2 regions of the Actinomadura sp. SCN-SB genome follow, and region 1 is predicted to be linked to the other one. Evidence: riboswitches for the same ligand, from Rfam matches in the RefSeq annotation. Region 1 holds a riboswitch; the other holds the start of a gene.
The links. A riboswitch is a leader RNA that binds a small molecule or an ion and turns the genes downstream of it on or off. The one in region 1 is predicted to bind cobalamin.
Positions count from the first base shown of each region.

Region 2: another riboswitch for cobalamin. It lies ahead of ACGWYJ_RS24605 (CbtB domain-containing protein); the one in region 1 lies ahead of cobN (cobaltochelatase subunit CobN).

Region 1 covers NZ_JBIMPP010000003.1:181,981-191,912, forward strand. The annotation lists gene ACGWYJ_RS03365 (cobyric acid synthase) at 1-1,028, shown strand, start outside; gene ACGWYJ_RS03370 (DUF1444 domain-containing protein) at 1,101-1,751, shown strand; gene ACGWYJ_RS03375 (amidase) at 1,873-3,036, shown strand; gene ACGWYJ_RS03380 (LysE family translocator) at 3,110-3,754, shown strand; gene ACGWYJ_RS03385 (class I SAM-dependent methyltransferase) at 3,762-4,583, shown strand; gene ACGWYJ_RS03390 (general stress protein) at 4,599-5,078, opposite strand; cobalamin riboswitch at 5,131-5,256, shown strand; gene cobN (cobaltochelatase subunit CobN) at 5,318-8,971, shown strand; gene ACGWYJ_RS03400 (SAM-dependent methyltransferase) at 8,985-9,791, opposite strand; gene ACGWYJ_RS03405 (hypothetical protein) at 9,897-9,932, opposite strand, start outside.
Region 2 covers NZ_JBIMPP010000041.1:51,363-61,294, forward strand. The annotation lists gene ACGWYJ_RS24600 (LuxR C-terminal-related transcriptional regulator) at 1-996, opposite strand, end outside; cobalamin riboswitch at 1,626-1,817, shown strand; gene ACGWYJ_RS24605 (CbtB domain-containing protein) at 1,848-2,069, shown strand; gene ACGWYJ_RS24610 (CbtA family protein) at 2,069-2,863, shown strand; gene ACGWYJ_RS24615 ((2Fe-2S)-binding protein) at 2,766-3,452, opposite strand; gene serA (phosphoglycerate dehydrogenase) at 4,148-5,734, opposite strand; gene ACGWYJ_RS24625 (hypothetical protein) at 5,978-6,643, opposite strand; gene ACGWYJ_RS24630 (DUF2079 domain-containing protein) at 6,951-8,453, opposite strand; gene ACGWYJ_RS24635 (hypothetical protein) at 8,584-9,456, shown strand; gene ilvC (ketol-acid reductoisomerase) at 9,757-9,932, opposite strand, start outside.

The DNA of each region.
Region 1 (9,932 bases):
CCGCGGAATTGCCGGTGGTGGTGGTCGGGGACATCGACCGCGGCGGTGTCTTCGCCTCCCTATACGGGACGGTGGCGCTGCTGGACGAGGCGGATCAGGCGTTGGTGGCGGGATTCGTCATCAACAAGTTCCGCGGCGCGGAGGAACTGCTGCGTCCCGGGGTGCGGAGGCTCACCGAGCTGACCGGACGGCCGACGTTCGGAGTGCTTCCGTGGAAACCGGGGTTGCGTCTGGACGCCGAGGACTCGCTGGCGCTGGAAAGGCCGAGTGCCGAGGCGACCGCGCCCTATGGCCGGGAATCGTTGAGGGTCGCGGTCGTCCGGTTCCCGAGGATCTCCAATTTCACGGACCTGGACGCGCTGGCCTGTGAACCGGGCGTCGTGGTGCGGTACGCGGTGAACGCGGGCGACCTCGCCGACGCGGACCTGGTGGTGCTGCCGGGCTCCCGGGCGACGGTGGCGGATCTGCGCTGGCTGCGTGAGCGGGGGATCGCGGAGGAGGTCGTCCGGCGTGTGGCCGAGAAACGGCCGGTGCTGGGGATCTGTGGTGGTTTCCAGATGATGGCCCGGCACATCGAGGACGGATACGAGTCGGGGGAAGGGAGCGTCGAAGGGCTCGGGCTGCTGCCCGCCAGGGTGGTGTTCGAGGGCGAGAAGACGCTGGGGCGCCCGAGCGGACGGGCCTACGGGGAGCCGGTCACCGCGTACGAGATCCATCACGGGATCGTGGAGGTGGAGGGCGGGAAGCCGTTCCTGGACGGGTGCCGCGTGGGCGCGGTGTGGGGGACCGCCTGGCATGGGGCGATGGAGAACGACGGTTTCCGCCGCGCCTTCCTGGCCGACGTGGCGCGCCTGGCGGGACGGGACTTCACCCCCGCTCCGGACGTCGCGTTCTCGGCGTTGCGCGAGGAGGCGCTGGACGCGCTCGGCGACCTGGTCGAGGAGCATCTGGACACCGAGGCGATCTGGCGGCTGATCGAGCGCGGCGCGCCCCGGGGCCTGCCGGTGGTCCCGCCCGCCGGCGGATGACCCGCCGCCGGAGGTGCGCGGGCCGGTAGTGTGATCCGCTCGGAACCTCACCGGCCTCAGGAGGATCGTGCCGTGACCGAGCCGCGGACCAGTCTCATCGTCCCGCTGATGAAGGCACGGGTGCCGGCGGAGGTGCAGTTGGAGTTCCCGCTGCCGGCGGAGGAGGAGCCGATCCGCGAACCGTTCGCGGGCGACCTGTACGTCACCTACGCGCTGGAGCCGGCGGGGTCGCTGCGTCCCGAGCTTGGGGGACGGCGGTACGAGCACGTCGCCCGCAGGCATTGCGCGGAGCTGGGGATCGACCCCGGGGACCTGCGCCGCCTCGCGACGGTGAACCTTCGCAATCTGCGTCCCGACCTGCGGATGAGCTGGTACCCGGACGCCCGCGCCGTGACGGTCTCGCTCGGCCCCGCCTCCCCGGCGCCGGAGGCCGGTGCGGTGGCCGGGCTTGAGGCGGGGCTGATCCTGGACGACGGGTTCCTGGAGAAGCTGGCTCAGGACGTGGAGGGCGATCTGGTGGTGGCGGCGCCCGCCAGGGACGTGTTCGTCGCGTCCGGCACGGCCCACCCCGACGGCCTGGACAAGCTGCGCTGGGCCGTCGAGCGGGTGTGGTCCGAGGACCGGGACGAGGACGACGACCCGGCATGGGACGTCCCACCAGGTCACCTGCTGACCCGCGACCTCATGGTGTGGCGTGAGGGGACGTGGACGGCGCTCGCCTGAGTCCTCCCTCGCCCAAGGTCCAGGCCGCCTTGTACGGTGCTTGATCGTGGATGGACATAAGGGTGAGTCCGCGGCCGAGCAGGTTCCCGGCCCGGTCTGGAGGGTGAAAGGGGATCCTCTGGTGCGCGGCTCCGGCAGCGGGCCGCTCGCCGGGATCAGGGTCGCCGTCAAGGATCTCTACGCGGTCGCGGGGCAGCGGATCGGCGCGGGCAATCCCGACTGGCTCGCGGAGGCGCCCGTCCAGGAACGCAACGCCTGGGCGGTGCAGGCGCTCCTGGACGCCGGCGCGGACATCACGGGGATCGCGCAGACCGATGAGCTCGCCTTCAGCCTGAACGGCACGAACAAGCACTACGGCACCCCGCCCAATCCCGCGGCGCCGGGCCGTATCACCGGGGGTTCCAGCAACGGTCCCGCGTCGGCGGTCGCGCTGGGTGCCGCCGACCTCGGGCTGGGCACGGACACCGCGGGTTCGGTCCGTGTCCCGGCCTCGCACTGCCGGCTGTTCGGGTTGCGTCCCACGCATGGTGTGGTGTCCACGGAGGGGTTGCAGCCGCTGGCGTCCTCGTTCGACACGGTGGGCTGGTTCGCCCGTGACGCCGGGCTGCTCCGGCGGGCGGGCGACGTGCTTCTCCCGCCCGCCGAGGTCGAGCCCGTCCGCACCTTCCTGATCGCCGAGGACGTGCTGGAGCTGGCCGAACCCGCGACCCGGGCGTCCTTCGAGGAGGCCGCCCGCACGCTGGCCGAGCGCCGCGCCGGAACGGACGGCCCCCAAATACGGCGTGTGGAGTCGCTGCTCGGCGGACGCCTGGAGACGTGGTTCCCGGCGTTCCGTGCCGTCCAGGCCGCGCAGGCGTGGAAGGCGCACGGCGCGTGGATCGAGGCGCATCCCGGTTCGCTGGGCGAGGGCGTGATGGCGCGGTTCGCGCTCGGCCGCGACCTGGACCCGCGCGACCGCGAGACCTCCGAGGCCCTTCTGGACGAGGCGCGCGGCGTGCTGTACGCGGCGCTTGAGCCGGGCACGGTGCTCCTCCTGCCGGCCGCGACCGCCCCGGCGCCGCTCGTGGGCCTGGAACGCGCCGCGATGGAGAAGTACCGCTTCACGACGCTACGCCTGACCAGCCTGTCCTCGATCGCCGGGCTGCCCGCCGTGGTGATGCCCATGGCGCCGGTGGACGCGCTCCCGATCGGCCTGTGCGCGGTCGGCCCCCGCGGCACCGACCGCACGCTGCTCGACCTCGCCGCGTCCTTCGTCGATGGGGGCGCCGCCTCGCCGGAGGCATGACAACGGGGTCGGGCCTGGTCATGGCCCGGATAATGCGATGCGAGCCGCGTCCCGTCGCGCCTACAGTGCGGGGATGGTCTCGATCGAGCAGGTGCTGGGCTTCTCGGCGATCGCCCTGGTGATCATCGTGATCCCCGGCCCGAGCGTCCTCTTCGTGGTCGGCCGGGCCCTGGCGCACGGCCGCCGGACGGCGCTGACCAGCGTCGCCGGCAACGCGCTCGGCGCGCTGGTGGCGGTCGTGGCGGTGGGGCTCGGGGTCGGGTCGGTCATCGAGCGTTCCGCGCTGCTGTTCACGGTCCTCAAGCTGGCCGGTGCCGCGTACCTGTGCTACCTGGGCGTCCAGGCGTTCCGGCACCGCCGTTCCCTGGAGGGCGCGCTGGACGAGCTGGGCGCCGCGTCCCGCGCGACCGGGAGACGCGAGCTGTGGCAGGGGTTCGTGGTCGGTGTGACCAACCCCAAGACGCTGGTGTTCTTCGCGGCGGTGCTGCCGCAGTTCGCCGACCCGTCGCGCGGCCACGTGCCGCTGCAGATGATGACGTTCGGCCTGATCTTCTGCCTGATCGCGCTGCTGTGCGACAGCGTGTGGGGCCTGGCCGCCGCCACCGCGCGTCAGTGGTTCGCACGGTCCCCGCGCCGTCTGTCCGTGGTCGGCGGCACCGGCGGGCTCATGATGATCGGCCTGGCGGTGACCGTGGCGGCCACCGGACGGAAGGACTGAGCACGGCATGCCCGAGACCCCGCCCGAGATCATCCGGCACTACCGGTCGGCCGACGAGGGAGCGCGGATCACCTCCGGCTTCGGGCGGCTGGAGCTGCTGCGCACCCAGGAGATCGTGCGCCGCCATCTGGCGGGCGACGGCCGGGCCCTCGACCTTCTCGACATCGGCGGCGGCACCGGTGTGCACGCGGCCTGGCTCGCGGCCGACGGGCACCGGGTCCGGTTGTTCGACGTCGTCCCCGAGCATGTGGAGGCGGCCCGGCGGCTGGCGGAGGCGACCCCGGGCCTCACCGCGTCCCTGGGGGACGCCCGGAGCCTGCCCGTTCCCGACTCGGCGTTCGACGGCGCCCTGCTGCTCGGCCCGCTCTACCACCTCACCGGACGGGACGACCGCGTGGCCGCCCTGCGCGAGGCGGGACGCGCCGTCCGTCCCGGCGGGCCCGTCTTCGCCGCCGCGATCTCACGTTTCGCGTCGCTGTTCGACGGGCTGGCCCGCGGTTTCCTGTTCGACCCGGAGTTCCGGCGGATCGTGGAGGACGACCTGGCCACGGGCCGGCACCGCAACGAGCGCGACCGGCCCGGCTGGTTCACCACCGCCTACTTCCACCATCCCGGCGAGCTGCGCGGCGAGTGCCTGGACGCGGGCCTGGACGTGGTGGAGATCGTGGGGATCGAAGGGCTGGCGGGCTGGCTGCCCCAGCTCGCCGACCGGTGGGACGACCCAGAGTCCCGGGAGATCATCCTTCGGGCGGCCAGGGCCACCGAGACCGAGCCGAGCCTGCGCGGGCTCAGCGGCCACCTGATCGCCGTGGCCCGCGTCCCGGGATGAGCACCGCGCCCGGGTTCAGCCTTCCCGCCAGTTCAGCCGGATGAGACGGTTCCTGGCGTCCTCGGCCACCTCGGCGTCGGCCACCACGTCGTAGGTGGAGGCGACGATCTGGCTGCGGGACGTGAAGTCCCGGCGGCCCCGGGTCAGGGCGTGGGCGATGAAGCCGAACACGGCCCCGAACACCGCGCCGATGACGATCGCGCCGAGGAACAGCGGGACGGCGGCGCCGCGCTCGATGGTGAAGAGGGTGAGCAGAAGCCCGACCAGGAGGCCGAACCAGGCGCCGCTGCCCGCTCCGGCCATGGCGGCACGGGGCGTGGTGAGGCGGCCCAGGACGGTCTCGACCATCTTGAGGTCCGAACCGATGATCGCGGTCCGTTCGACCGGGAACCCCTCGTCCGACAGGAAGTCGACCGCCCGTTGCGCGGACGCGTAGTCGTCGTAGGAGCCGACGACCGGGCGTTCGGTCGCGGGCGGGATGGATGGCATGGACATGCCCGTGCCCTACCCGCAGACGGCGGGGCTACGATGGCGGGGCGATGGCGGGTGAGGAATCCGGTGCGAGTCCGGAGCTGTCCCGCAACTGTGACCGGGGAGTCCTCCCTCGACTAGGGCCACGGCGGTGACGCTGGAAGGCCGGGGGCAGGGCGCCGATCCGGGAGCCAGGAGACTCCGCGTCGTCGTTGCCCTCGTCACCCGAGCCGGGGCGTGGAGACCCCGGGGGAGGCTTGCCGATGCGTGTCCTGCTGCTGTCCACGGCCGATACCGAGCTGCTCGCCGCGCGCGCGGCGGACTCCGGATATGTGACCGCCAACCCCGTCCGGCTCGACCTCGATGAGCTGGGACCGCTCACCGAAGGCGTGGACGTCGCGATCGTGCGGCTGCTGGGGGGACGCAAGACCTGGCCCGAGGGCGTGGAACGGCTGAGGGGCACCGGGCTCCCGCTCGTCCTGCTGGGCGGGGAGGCCGATCCGGACGCGGAGCTGATGGCCCTGTCGACCGTCCCGGCGGGTGTGGCGGCGGAGACGCTCGATTACCTGCGCGAGGGCGGCGTCGAGAATCTGCGGCAGTTGTCGCGTTTCCTGAGCGACACCGTGCTGCTGACCGGTGAGGGATTCGCCCCGCCGGTGCCCATGCCCTCGTACGGAATCCACGGCGACCGCCCGCGGAAGGACGGGCCGACGGTCGGGGTCGTCTTCTACCGGGCCCATGAACTGTCGGGCAATACGGCCTTCGTGGACGTCCTGTGCGAACGCATCGAGGCGCACGGGGCCAACGCGCTGCCCGTTTTCTGCGGCTCCCTTCGCGGCGCCGACCAAGGACTGCTCGACCTTCTGGGACGGGCGGACGCGCTCGTCGTGACCGTGCTCGCGGCCGGTGGCGCGGTGGCCGCGGACGCGGCGGCGGGCGGGGACGAGGACGCCTGGGACGCCGGCGCCTTGGCCGCCCTCGACGTCCCGGTCGTCCAAGGGCTGTGCCTGACCTCCGGCCGGGCGGCGTGGCGGGACTCGGACGGCGCGCTGACCCCCATGGACGCCGCCATGCAGGTCGCGATCCCCGAATTCGACGGCCGCCTGATCTCCGTGCCGTTCTCGTTCAAGGAACACGGACCGGACGGGATCCCCGTCTACGTCGCCGACGAGGAACGCGCGGACCGGGTCGCCGGAATCGCCGTGCGGCACGCCGCGCTGAGGCGTAAGCCGAACGCGGAGAAACGGGTGGCGCTCGTCCTGTCGTCGTATCCGACCAAGCATGCGCGTGTCGGGAACGCCGTGGGGCTCGACACGCCCGTGTCGGCGGTCCGGCTGCTGAGGCGCATGGCCGAGGCCGGGTACGACCTGGGCGACGACCACGCCCTGTGGGCGGATCCCGACGACGGCGACCCGCTGATCCACCGGCTGATCGCCGCCGGGGGGCACGACGTGGAATGGCTCACCGAGGAACAGCTGCGCCAGGCGCCCGTCCGCGTCCGGCTCGACGACTACCGGGAATGGTTCGAGGCCCTGCCGGGGTCGCTGCGCGCGGGCGTCCGGGAGCAGTGGGGCGAGCCGCCGGGCGACCTCTACGTCGACGGGGACGAGATCGTGCTCGCCTCCCTCCGCTTCGGCAACGTGATCCTGATGATCCAGCCGCCCCGCGGCTTCGGGGAGAACCCGGTCGCGATCTACCATGATCCCGCCCTGCCGCCCTCGCACCACTACCTGGCCGCGTACCGCTGGCTCGACCGCGGGTTCGGCGCGGACGCGGTCGTCCACCTGGGCAAGCACGGCACGCTGGAGTGGCTGCCCGGCAAGGGGCTCGGCCTGTCGGACGGGTGCGCCCCGGACGCGGCGCTGGGCGACCTGCCGTTGATCTACCCGTTCATCGTGAACGACCCGGGCGAGGGGACGCAGGCCAAGCGGCGCGGCCACGCCACCGTCGTCGATCATCTGGTGCCGCCGATGGCCCGCGCCGAGTCGTACGGCGACCTGGCGAGACTGGAGCAGCTCCTGGACGAGTACGCGACCGTCGCCGATCTCGACCCGGACAAGCTGCCCGCCGTCCGGGCGCAGATCTGGACGCTGGTGCAGGCCGCGCAACTGCACCACGACCTGCGCCAGGACGAGATGCCCGGCGAGGCCGAGTTCGATGACTTCGTCCTGCACATCGACGGGTACCTGTGCGAGATCAAGGACGTGCAGATCCGCGACGGCCTGCACGTCCTCGGACGGCACCCGGAGGGGGAGGCGCGCGTCAACCTCGTCCTGGCGGTGCTGCGCGCGTCGCAGGTGTGGGGCGGGGTCGCGGGGGCGATGCCCGGCCTGCGCGCCGCCCTCGCCGCCGAGCACGGCCTGGACGAGCGGCGCCTTCTGGACGACCCCGGCCGCCCGCTGGAGCATCCCGTACCGGGGCTGGGCGACGGCCCGTCCCGCACCGCGTCCGACGTGATCGACCTGCTGGAACGCACCGCGCGGACGCTCGTCCAGGGCATGGAGGAGGCGGGATGGGACCTCGGCGCCGCCAAGGCCGTCTGCGACACGGTGCTGGGCCGCGAGGTGCCCGATGTGGTGCGCCTGCTGGAGTTCGGGGCGTCGGAGCTGGTGCCGCGGCTGAACGCCACGGCGGGTGAGATCACCGCCGTCCTGCACGCCCTGGACGGCGGGCACATACCGTCCGGGCCGTCGGGCTCACCCACCCGCGGCCTGGTCAACGTGCTCCCCACCGGCCGCAACTTCTACTCGGTCGATCCGAAGGCGATCCCGTCCCGCAACGCCTGGGAGGTGGGCGTCGCGCTGGCCGACTCGCTGATCGCGCGGCATCTGGCCGACACCGGCGAGTACCCGTCCAGTGTGGGCCTCACCGTGTGGGGGACGTCCGCGATGCGCACCCAGGGCGACGACATCGCCGAAGTGCTCGCGCTGATCGGGTGCCGTCCCGTCTGGGACGACGCGTCCCGCCGCGTCACCGGCTTCGAGATCGTCCCGGCGGCGGAGCTGGGACGGCCGCGCATCGACGTCACGCTCCGCGTCTCCGGCTTCTTCCGGGACGCGTTCCCACACGTCATCGCGCTCCTCGACGACGCGATCAGCGCGGTCGCCGGGCTGGACGAGCCGGCCGACGCCAACCATCTGCGGCGGCACGCCCTCCAGGACCACGCCGCGCACGGCGACTGGCGGCGCGCCACGTCCCGGATCTTCGGGTCCAAGCCCGGCGCGTACGGGGCGGGCCTGCTGCCGCTGATCGACGCCCGCAATTGGCGTGACGACCGTGACCTGGCCGAGGTGTACGCGGTGTGGGGCGGCTACGCCTACGGACGCGGCCTGGACGGGCGTGAGGCGCGCGCCGACATGGAGAACGCGTTCCGCCGTATCGCGGTCGCCGCCAAGAACCAGGACACCCGCGAGCACGACATCGTCGACTCCGACGACTACTTCCAGTACCACGGCGGCATGGTCGCCATGGTCCGTTCCCTCACCGGGACGAGCCCCGCCGCCTACATCGGCGACTCCGCGCTACCGGACCAGGTGAAGACCCGCACCCTCGCCGAGGAGACCCACCGCGTCTTCCGCGCGCGCGTGGTCAACCCCCGCTGGATCGCCGCCATGCGCAGGCACGGCTACAAGGGCGCGTTCGAGCTGGCCGCGACGGTGGACTACCTGTTCGGCTATGACGCGACCGCCGGTGTGGTGGACGACTGGATGTACCAGAGGCTCGCCGAGGAGTACGTGTTCGACGAGGAGACCCGCTCGTTCATGGAGCAGTCGAACCCGTGGGCGCTGCGCGGCATCACCGAACGCCTCCTTGAGGCGGCGGACCGGGAACTGTGGGCCGAGCCCGACCCGGACGTCCTGCGCCGCCTCCAGGCGACCTATCTGGAACTGGAGGGAGACCTGGAGGACGGCGCGTAGGCGGGGCGTCGTCCTACGGCTTGCGGCCGACCGCGCCGTAGGCGTCGACCGCCTCGGGCTCGCCGAAGGGATTCGGGTCCGGGCGCCACTGGCTGACCGGGACCAGGCCCGGCTCCAGGAAGTCCAGCCCCTTGAAGAACCGGGCGATCTGCTCGGGAGAGCGCAGGACGAGCGGCGCGTTCCCGGACTCGTTCCACACCTCCACGATCCGGTCCGACGCCTCCCCGTGAATGACGTTCGTCCCGTCGTACATCACCAGGTAGCTTCCAGGGGCCAGCGCGCCGACCAGGTGGTCCACGATCCGGTACGCCTCCTCGTCGTCGGTGATGAACTCCAAAATGCCCATCAGCATCAACGCGACCGGCCGGTCGAAATCCAGGGTGCGCGCCGCGTTCTCCAGTATGTACTCAGGATTCCGCAGGTCGGCGTCGATGTAGTCGCACGCCCCCTCCTCGGTGCTGGTGAGCATCGCCTGGGCGTGCACGAGGACCAGCGGGTCATTGTCGACGTACACGATCCTGGCGTCGGGCGCGAGGCGCTGCGCGACCTCATGGGTGTTGTCGACGGTGGGCAGGCCCGTGCCGACGTCGAGGAACTGCCGGACCCCGGCCTCCCCGGCCAGGTGGGAGACCGCCCGATTGAGGAACTGCCGCGACGCCCGCGCGAGCACGGGCACTGTCGGCAGCATCCGCGTGATCTCGTCGCCGACCTGCTGGTCTACCTCGTAGTTGTCCTTGCCGCCCAGCCAGTAATTCCAGATCCGCGCCACATGCGGCACCGTCGTGTCGATCTTCGGCTGATCTCCGGAACCGTCCACCAACGTTCTCCTCCGTCCATAGGCGATTCCCAGAGCATCGCATTTCCCGGGCGGTTCCGGTGGGCCGAATGGGGACAATTGCGCTTCGGCGGGGCACGTGGTGCGCCGCTACGAATGAATGGGCGCGTGGAAGGGCCAGCGGTG
Region 2 (9,932 bases), on a different contig from region 1:
CGCGAGGCGCCCTTTGACACGGTCCGCCCCCGCCCGGACCCGGGCCGCCTCCCCGTACAACGGGTGCGCGGGCCGGACCTGGATGCGGCGTCCCGTGGCGGCCGAGGCGATCAGGTTCCGCGCCTCCGCGCGCTCCACCGCCTCCTCCGAGGTCAGGTCCACCAGCTGCGCGGCGCCCAGCGGCTCACCGAGCGCCACGTACTCCAGAACCTCCCTCTCAGCGGGCCCGACCGTCCCCAGCCGCGCCTCGATCAGCTCCATCATCCGGGGACTGAGCGGCAGGTCCCCGTCCCACTGCCACACACCGCGGACCTGCGACAGCCGCCCCTCGGCCAGCCCCGCCAGGACCAGCTCACGCAGGAACAGCAGGTTGCCCTGAGTGCTGTGGTACAGCCGCCGCGCCGTCGCCTCGGCGAGCTGCCCGCCCAAGGCCGCCTCCACCACCGCCTGGCTCTCCGCCTTCGTCAACGGCACGAGGTCGACCCGGCGGGCCAGGTCGTCCTTCCACAACGCCGTCACCGGATCGGGCGCCGCCGCCCCGGTACGCACCGTCGCCAGCACCTGCGCCTCCCGGTGCAGCACCAGATGGTGCACCAGCGCGGCCGAGTTCGGGTCGAGCAGGTGCGCGTCGTCCACCGCCACCAACAGCCCGTCCCCGGAAACCGACCGCAACGCCTCACTGGCCCACCGCAACGGATTCACCACCGAACCCACCGCGCCCTCGACCGGCAGCACGTGCCCGAACGCCCCGAACGGTATCCCCGCGTCCGCAGCGGTCCCCCCGACCTGCAGAACCGTGAAGAGCCCCGGCTCCAACCGGTCCAGCGCCTCCCGAACCAGCCGCGTCTTCCCCACCCCGGCGGCCCCCGCCACCACGACACCCTGCGCGCCCCCCGTGCGCAGCAGCGAATCCACCTCGTCCAGCGTCGACGTACGCCCGGTAAAAGGCCAAGAGGTACGCACACCAGGATCGTACGACGCCAGATCGTCCCGCATAGCGGAACCACCCAGGAGCCACCCCCAGCCCACGGATGCCCGCAACCCCGGACAACGCCCAAGCGCCGCGATCACGCCCGAAGGCAGGTTCCGAGCCTGCGAGGAACCTGATCGCGAAGCGAGCCGCCAGGCGAGGAGCGCGGCTCGCACCCGCCAACAAACACAGCCCGTCACCCCAGCCCCGAACGACGCCCAAGCGCTGCGATCGCGCCCGAAGGCAGATTCGAGCGAAGCAAGAATCTGATCGCGAAGCGAGCCCCCAGGCGAGTCGAAGCGATGCCAGCGATCGCCGCAGGTGCGACAAGCGACGAGCCCCCAGGCGAGGAGCGCAGCTCGCACCTGCCAATAAACACAGAGAGGGGACACCGTTCGTATCTCCCCCCGCTGGAGATACGGACGGTGCCCCCTCCCGTTCCGGCGTCGGCGATTCGGCCGTCCGGCGCCGGTGCCGTTGGCCTGTCCGGTGGGCTGGCTGGCTACCGGAGAGGCTCCCTGGGTATAGAGGGTGGCCGATGGGGCCGGGATGGCACATGAGTAGCCCTTACTCAAGTTCCCTCGGAAAGGGACGCCAGTGATCTTCGCCTCGGTTCCGCCCGTGCTCGGGCTCTTGACGGGCGGCGTGGTCAAAGGGGACGCTCGGGGCGACAAGTTCACACCGAGGCGACGGTGCGCAGGAACTCTGGTGCGATTCCAGGACGGTCCCGCCACTGTGACCAGGGAGCCTCCCCCGCAAGCGACCACGGCCGGATGTTCCGGCGGGAAGGTCGGAGGGCGGCGTTGATCTGGGAGTCAGGAGACTGACCCGTCGTCCTCCCGTCACCGGGGCGAGTGCACCCCGTGAGGAGATCTTCATGGCCCAGCCCGTCGTTTCGCCGCAGGCGCGTTCCAGCGCGGCGCCGCAGAGCATCCCCGTTCGCGAGATTCTGCCGTGGGCGGTGTTCGCGCTGGTCGTAGGGGCGGCGTTGCTGTACTTCGTGGGCGCCGAGCAGGGCGCCACGTCGCTGTTCGGTGGCACTTGGGTGCACGAGTTCACGCACGACGGCCGTCATCTGCTCGGCTTCCCCTGCCACTGATGAGGGCGCTGCTGATCCGCGGCATGATCACTGGGCTGGTCGCCGCGGCCGTCGGCCTGCTCGTCGCCTGGATCTATGGTGAGCCGCAGGTCGCCCACGCGATCGCGTTCGAGGAGTCGCACGCCGGGGCCCACGAGCACGGCGAGGAGGTGGTGAGCCGGACGGTGCAGCGGACGGCCGGGCTGGTCACGGCCATGGCGGTGTACGGGGCGGCGATCGGCGGGCTGTTCTCGGTCGTGTTCGCGTTCGCCCAGGGGCGGCTCGCTTCGGTCTCGGGCCCGCTGGGCGCCCGCGCCACCGCCGCGCTGGTGGCTTCGCTGGGGTTCGTGGCGGTGGTGCTGGTCCCGGCTTTGAAGTACCCGCCCACTCCCCCGGCCGTGGGTGATCCCGGCACCATCGGCGGGCGTACGTCCCTCTACTTCGGCATGGTGGCGCTGGGCGTGCTCGGCACGGTCGCCGCGGTGATCGTGTACGGGCGGCTGCTGCCGCGCCTGGGCACCTGGAACGCGGCCACGGTCGCGGCGGTGGGGTTCGTGGTCGTGGTCGCGGGCGTGTTCCGCCTGACACCACGTCCGGACGCGATCCCCGAGGGGTTCCCGGGGACGGTTCTGTGGGACTTCCGCATCGCCTCACTGGGCACGCAGCTCGCCCTGTGGGCCACATTGGGGTTGCTCTTCGGGTACTTGACCGAGCGGGCTAGCGGCGGAGCAGGGCGCAGTCTCCGCACATCTCCCCGCCAGGCGGCACCCGGTAGTACAGGCAGCAGCTACGCCGGACGAACCCACCCTGGTTGAACGTCCCTGTCCCGGCGAGCGGTTCGCGGGTGAGCAGCTCGTCCACCAGGGCACGTACCGGCGCGGCCAGGCCGGGACGCAGCGAACCGGCGCGCAGCGTCCCGGCGAGGGCCGATGCGGCATTGCCCCAGAACAGGCCGTCGGCCAGCCGTACGAAGGCACGCATCGCGTCACGCAGTGGACGCAGGTGCCGTTCCACGACCTCGTGATGGATCAGCTCGGCCGCCTTCACGGGGTCGTGGACCGGCCGGCCCGTGGGCTCGGCCAGCCAGAGGGCGATCGGCGCCCCTGGGGCCCACCGCCAGTGCAGGCGGGACAGGTCCGGGACGATTCCGAGCGCCGCGGCCGTGACCGTGGGCGACCACAGCCGTGAGGCGAGGCCCTGGAAGAGGATCGAGGCCGCGACCCGGCGTTCGGTCGTTCCCAGCCGTTCGGCGTACAGGTCCGTCAGGCCGAGCAGCCGCGCGGTGTCACGTTCCGGCAGTGCCCGCCAGGTCGGGTCGACCGCTTCGGCCTCGTCGGTGACGATCTCGAAGAACGGCCCGAGGGCCGCGGCCTCGGCCAGCACCGCAGCGGTCTCAGCCCTCATTCCCCCATGATCGCATCCGGACCGGGGGCGACGTCAGCTCCGGCCGCCGTTGTCCCTGCGGTCCAGGGCCTTCTGCAGGGCGCGCGCGGCCTCCTCTTCGGCGTCGTCGGGACTGGCGGACGCAGCGTTCACGGTGGTGTTCATGAGAATGCTCCGTAGCTTGCTGAGAAGCGGCGAAATGATCGATGGGGCTTACGGCCAGCGCTCGGCTCCGCGACGGGGTTGGCCCGCCTAGCAGGCCCCGTCGCGGCGGCGAAGGATCACTACGAAGCGCCGCATGATGCTTCCAGGTTACCCGCCACCCAACTCCCTGTCTTGACCGCCGGTCACCAATCCCAAATACCGAGACCGATCGCGCACGAGAAGCGCAGCTCCTGCTGGCCAAAAACAAAACAAAGGGGCCCCCAAGGCCAATGACCCCAGAAGCCCCCTTTGGCCACGGACCGCCCAGCGTCAGGCCAATCCGTTGACCGACCACCTCAACCCGTCACCCCAGCCCCGAACGGTCGCCCAAGCGCTGCGATCGCGACCGAAGGCAGGTCCGAGCTTGCGAGGACCTGATCGCGAAGCGAGCCCCCTAGGGCGAGTCGAAGCGATGCAGCGATCGCCGCAAGCACGACAAGCGACGAGCCGCCAGGCGAGGAGCGCAGCTCGTGCTTGCCATAAGCACAGCGCAGCTCGTGCTTGCCATAAGCTCAGCCCAGGTCGACGCGGCGGCCGCCTTCGGCGCCGATCTCGGTGGTGATCACGTCGACGAGCTGGGTGGGGATGGCCGAGTCCACGGTGAGCGCGATCAGCGCCTTGCCGCCCTTGCTGGCGCGGCCGACCTGCATGCTGGCGATGTTCACGCCGGCGTCGCCGAGGAGCCGGCCGACCACTCCGACGATCCCGGGGCGGTCGGCGTAGGTGAAGAACGCCATGTGCTCGGTGGGGACGAGCTCCATGTCGTAGCCGTTGATCTCGATGATCCGCTCGATGTGCTTGGGGCCGGTCAGGGTGCCGGAGACCGACACGACGGTGCCGTCGGCCATGGTGCCGCGCACCTGGACGACGTTGCGCCAGTCGGGGCTGTCCTCGGTGGTGCTGAGGGTGACTTCGACGCCGCGGTCGCGGGCCAGCAGCGGGGCGTTGACGAAGGTCACCGAGTCTTCGGTCACGTCCACGAACACGCCCTTGAGCGCGGCGAGTTCGAGCACCTTGACGTCGTGTTCGGCGATCTCGCCGCGTACGACCACTTCGAGCCGGACGGGGACGCCGCCGGCGAGGGCGGTGAAGATGCGGCCCAGCTTCTCGGCGAGGGGCAGGCCGGGCTTGACGTCCTCGGCGACGGCGCCGCCTTGGACGTTCACCGCGTCCGGGACGAATTCGCCGGACAGCGCCAGCTTCACCGAGCGGGCGACCTGGGTGCCGGCCTTTTCCTGCGCCTCGTGGGTGCTGGCGCCGAGGTGCGGGGTGACCACGACGTTGTCGTGGTGGAACAGAGGGCTGTCGGTCATCGGCTCGGTGCTGAACACGTCGATGCCGGCGCCGGCCACCCTGCCGTCCTTGAGCGCCAGGTCCAGCGCCTCCTCGTCGACGATGCCGCCGCGGGCGGCGTTGACGATGCGCACGCTCGGCTTGACCTTGTGCAGTTCGCGATCGCCGATGAGGCCGAGCGTCTCGGGCGTCTTGGGCAGGTGGACGGTGATGAAGTCGCTCTCGGCCAGCAGCTCGTCCAGGGTGACGAGCCGGACGCCGAGCTGGGCGGCCCGGGCGGCCTGCACGTACGGGTCGTAGGCGATCACGTTCATGTCGAAGGCCGCGAGCCGCTGGGCGACGAGCACGCCGATGCGGCCGAGGCCGAGCACGCCGACGGTCTTGCCCTGGAGTTCCACGCCCGTGTACTTGGAGCGCTTCCATTCGCCGCGCTTGAGCGCCGCGTGGGCCTGGGGCACGTTGCGGGCGGTCGCCATCAGCAGCGCGATGGCGTGCTCGGCGGCGGTGACGATGTTGGACGTGGGGGCGTTGACCACCATGACACCGGCCTTGGTGGCGGCCTCGACGTCGACGTTGTCCAGGCCCACGCCCGCGCGGGCGACGACGCGCAGCTTCCTGGCGTGCTGGAGGACCTCGGCGGTGACCTTGGTGGCGCTGCGCACGACCAGCGCGTCGACGTCGGCGACGGCGGACAGCAGCGCCTGGCGGTCGGCGCCGTCGGCATGGCGGACCTCGAAGTCGGCTTCGAGTACCGCGACGCCGGCCGGTGAGAGTTCTTCTGCGACGAGGACGACAGGCTTGCTCAAGGAAGGTTCCTTTGGAATGGGATGTGGGATGAACTGCGGGGTCCAGGGGGCTCGGGCCCCCGGGCGAAACTGCACGCGAGTCACCACGGTGTGCCCTCGCCTCGGTTTCCCGAGTCTATCGCCCACCGTACGCGGCTCTTACGGCCCGGGGGCACACCCGGCCGAACACCCCATTTGCCAGGATAAATGTGCCCTCGCGCCATACGCCCCTGTAAGAGTGCCCGGCCCACCGGCCGTCCGGGGTCAGGCGGCGTTGTGCTCCGGGACCGCCGCGAGGATGCCCGCCGCGTGATCGGCGTCGGCGACCCGGACGTGCGGGACGTCGATGAAGATCCGCAGCGGTCCCGGCGGAAGCCCCAGCTCCTCGGCGACCTCGACCTGGACGTCCCGCAGCGGGATGTAGGACAGGTAGCAGCGGATCACGTCCTGCGACCGGAACATCGCCGTCATGATCAGCCGGTAGCCGCGGATCCGGAACGACAGGGCGACGACGCGCGGCACCAGGTCGGGCGGCTCTCCTGCCGCGGTCCGCGGCTCGGCGTCGGACGGCGGGGCGGCGAAGGGGATCCAGGCGCTGGTGGTCCAGGGCCGGGCCCTCAGCAGGTCGATCACCCAGGGGAGCCGGTCGGGGCCGTGCGCGCCGCGCGGCCGTGGCCCGGGCCCGGGACGGGCGGCGCCCCGGGTGCGCTCGTGCGCCTCCCGCGCCAGCAGGCCCCGGTCGCCGTGCTCGCGCAGCAGCGGGTCCTCCCAGCTGAGCGAGGCGATCTCGAACAGCACCGGGGGTCCCTCGATGATCGGTCCCTGGTCCTCCAGGCCCGCCTCGCCGGCCGACCAGACGTGGCGCAGCATCGCGATCCACGCCTCCCCGCAGGTCTCCCAGCGCTGGACGGACCGTTCCGCCGCCACCACGTCACGACTCCTCGACACCGATTCCCGTTCCGGCCGCACCGGGCCGCCGGACGGAAATGCAGCCCTCTCGACTTTTCGGTGAACGACGGTGGATTTCCGCGATCCGGTAAAGGCATCGCCGCACCACCCTCGCTCGCGCCCGCCGCCGCGAGCGCCCGGGGACCAACCGTGTTCGCGCAGGTGTACGAGTGGTTGCCGGATCCCGCGGCGACCTACCACAAGTATCCGGCACAGCAGACGGAATTGATAGCTCCTACGGCCGATCGGCTCACTTCACGGGGTATTTGACAGCGATCCCCGCTATGGGTCACCCCCGGCCGGGAGTTTCGCGGGTCAGGACGACGTATCCGGCGGCGTCGAACACCGTCCGATAACCCGCGTCGATCAAAGCGCCGACCCGCCGCCGCTGTTCCTCGACGGAAAGGAAGGGGAAGGTGCGCCTCCCGGTGTCGGCCACGACCCAGGGCGCGTGACGGGGCTCGCGGTCCCACAGCAGGACGCGGGCGCGAGCGGAGAGGGCGGGGCCGAGATTGTTGGAGGTCTCCACGAGGACGCCGTCGGGGACCCTGGCGACGGCCGTGGCGGCGGCACGGTCCCGCGCGTCCCGCCGGTAGAGGTCGGGATCGGCGAGGTCGGCGAAGGCGAAGAACGGCAGCGCCGCCACCGTCGCCGCCAGGGCCGCTGTCGCGGGCAGATGCCGCCGTGGAAGGCGCAGCCGCGGAATCCGGGGCAGCCGGGTGCCGCGGAGCCGGTACGCGCCGTCCGCGGCCGCCATGACCAGGATGGCGACGAGGAAGGCGCTGTAGTGGTAGCGGGGCTCCCACCAGTTGCCGAACCGGTCGTCGGCCATCATCCGCTCCGCGAGCGGTGGCACGGTGGCCAGGACGAGCGGCGACCGGAGGGGAAGCAGCGCCAGTGGCAGGAAGAGCAGCGCCATGGTGAGCAACTTCGCCGGAGGGGAGGACAGGGTGTCCGGCACGGCCCAGGGGTGGGTGAGGACGTACAGGACGGCGTCCGGCATGCTCTCCCCCAGCGAACCGTACGCCCAGTAGTAGTCGCTGTCGCCGCCGAACAGCGTGATCAGCACGCGCGAGACCGCCAATATCGCGACCGTCCCGCAGGCCAGGTAGGCCAGCCCCGCCCGCCGCTCACCCGCGCGGGTGAGCAGGAAGAGCCCGAACCCCGCCAGCAGCAGGCCCATGTCCTCCTTGACCAGGAGCAGCGCGAACGCCGCGAGGGCGGCCTGCCCGCGCCGACCGGCGTCGTACCGTTCGACCAGCAGGGCCGACAGCAGCGGGACGAACGCCACCTCGTGGAAGTCGAAGGCCACCGCCTCGGCGATCGGCCAGGACAGGGCGTAGACACCGGCGAGAAGGTAGGCCGAGGGGCGTCCGAGGCGCCGCGCCGCGTACCGCCAGATCGGCACGATCGCCACCGCGAACAGCGCCGCCTGCGCGATCAGCAGGGTCCGCGGCCCGTCATGGATCCGGTACAGCGGGGCCAGCAGCACCAGGATCGGCGAGAAATGATCACCGAGCACCGAGAAGTCGGGCCCGAAGCCGTTGTGGACGCCCTTGACCATCGCGACGGGCGAGCCGAACCGGCTGTAGGAGCGCACCGCCTGATCGAAGATCACCAGATCGTAGGTGCTCGCCCGGAAGTCGCGCAGCCGCAGCAGCGACGACACCGCGTACACCAGTGCCGACACGCCGACGAGCGCGGCGAGGATCCGGACGTCCCGGCGACCCGCGGGCTCCGCCGGGAACCGTGCGACGGCGGGGTCCCGCCCCTCCCGTACTGCCTCCGCCACGTGCCAAGACGCTACCAGCGCCCCGGTGCCCCGGTGTTCCGGGAAGCCGACACGCGGGCGAGGTTCACTCTTGGTGATCTTATGAAGGCTTACTGTGGCGGTGATTACCCGGGGGGACAGGAGAACATCGTTGACCGCCGAGACGACCGAGTGCGCGATCAGTGTGCTGCAGGATCTCCTGCGCGTGTACGACCACCGTTTCCTTGAACTGGACGAGCGGCGCCGCGAACGGCTGATCGAGGGGACGCGGCGGGCCCTCGGCGAGGAGGAGTTCGGCGACGCCGCCCGCGCCGCGCTGCCCTCGTCCTACCGGCTGCGGCTGTTCTGCCTCCGGTACGGCCTGCGCGACGAGCTGGAGCGTCTGATCCGTGACGAGGCGGAGGGCCGTCCGCCCGGAGCGGTGGTGGTGGGCGGACGGGTGTACGCGATGTACCCGTACCTGCGCGGCGTCCCACGGGACGACGTCGACATCACCTCCGAAGTGGGCGTGGCGCACCGGCTTGACGCGGCGGGCTGGCACGGGCCGCGGCTGCGGGTCCGGGGCCGCGCGGTGCTCGAACAGATCGAGACCCGCGAGACCCGCGTCGAGATCGTCCTGCGGAACGCGGCGACGCTGACCGAGCACCGCGTGGTGGCGGGCGTGACGCCGGACGGCTCCTTCGACGCCGAGCAGCCCGTCCAGGAGCCCGGCATCTGGGAGGTCCACGTGATCGCGTCCACGCTGGGCGTCAGCCGCGAGGCCCCGCTCGGCCCGGTCCGCGGCCCCCGGGTGAAGACCGACCCGCAGCGCCGGGCCATCGCCCCCGACACCGAGGCCACCATCCACTTCACGACCGGCGACCGCCTCGCAGTCCTGGTGGAACGGGACGAGGCGCCCATCCGGCCCCTGACCCGCCTCAGACGCCGCCTGCTCCCCCGCCACTCCGCCCGCCTCGGAAGCCGCCCGCACCCCGGCACGGACACCCCCAAGCCCCCGACCCCACCCGAAACCAGCCCCAACTAACCCGCCCGTCAAAAGCGGAGGGAGCTTCCAAGACCCATGGCCCCAGAAGCCCCCCCCGAGCCGACGGCCGCCAAAGGGCCGCTCGCGCCCACAGCAAGTCCCTCGCACCCACCTAAGCCCGCAGCCCAGCCCCGAACGGCGCCCAAGCGCCGCGATCGCGACCGAAGGCAGGTTCCGAGCCTGCGAGGACCTGATCGCGTAGCGAGCCCTGGGCGAGTCGGAGCGATGCAGCGATCGCCGCAAGCACGACAAGCGACGAGCCGCCAGGCGAGGAGCGCAGCTCGTGCTTGCCAATAAGAACTAGTCGTTCAGCCAGCTCATCATGGGGCGGAGTTTGGCGCCGGTCTTCTCGATGGGGTGTTCGGCGAGTTCTTCCCGGTACTTGCCGAACTGGGCCTGGCCGCCTTCGAATTCGGCGACGAGTTCCTTGGCGTACTCGCCGGACTGGACTTCGGCGAGGATCCTCTTCATCTCCG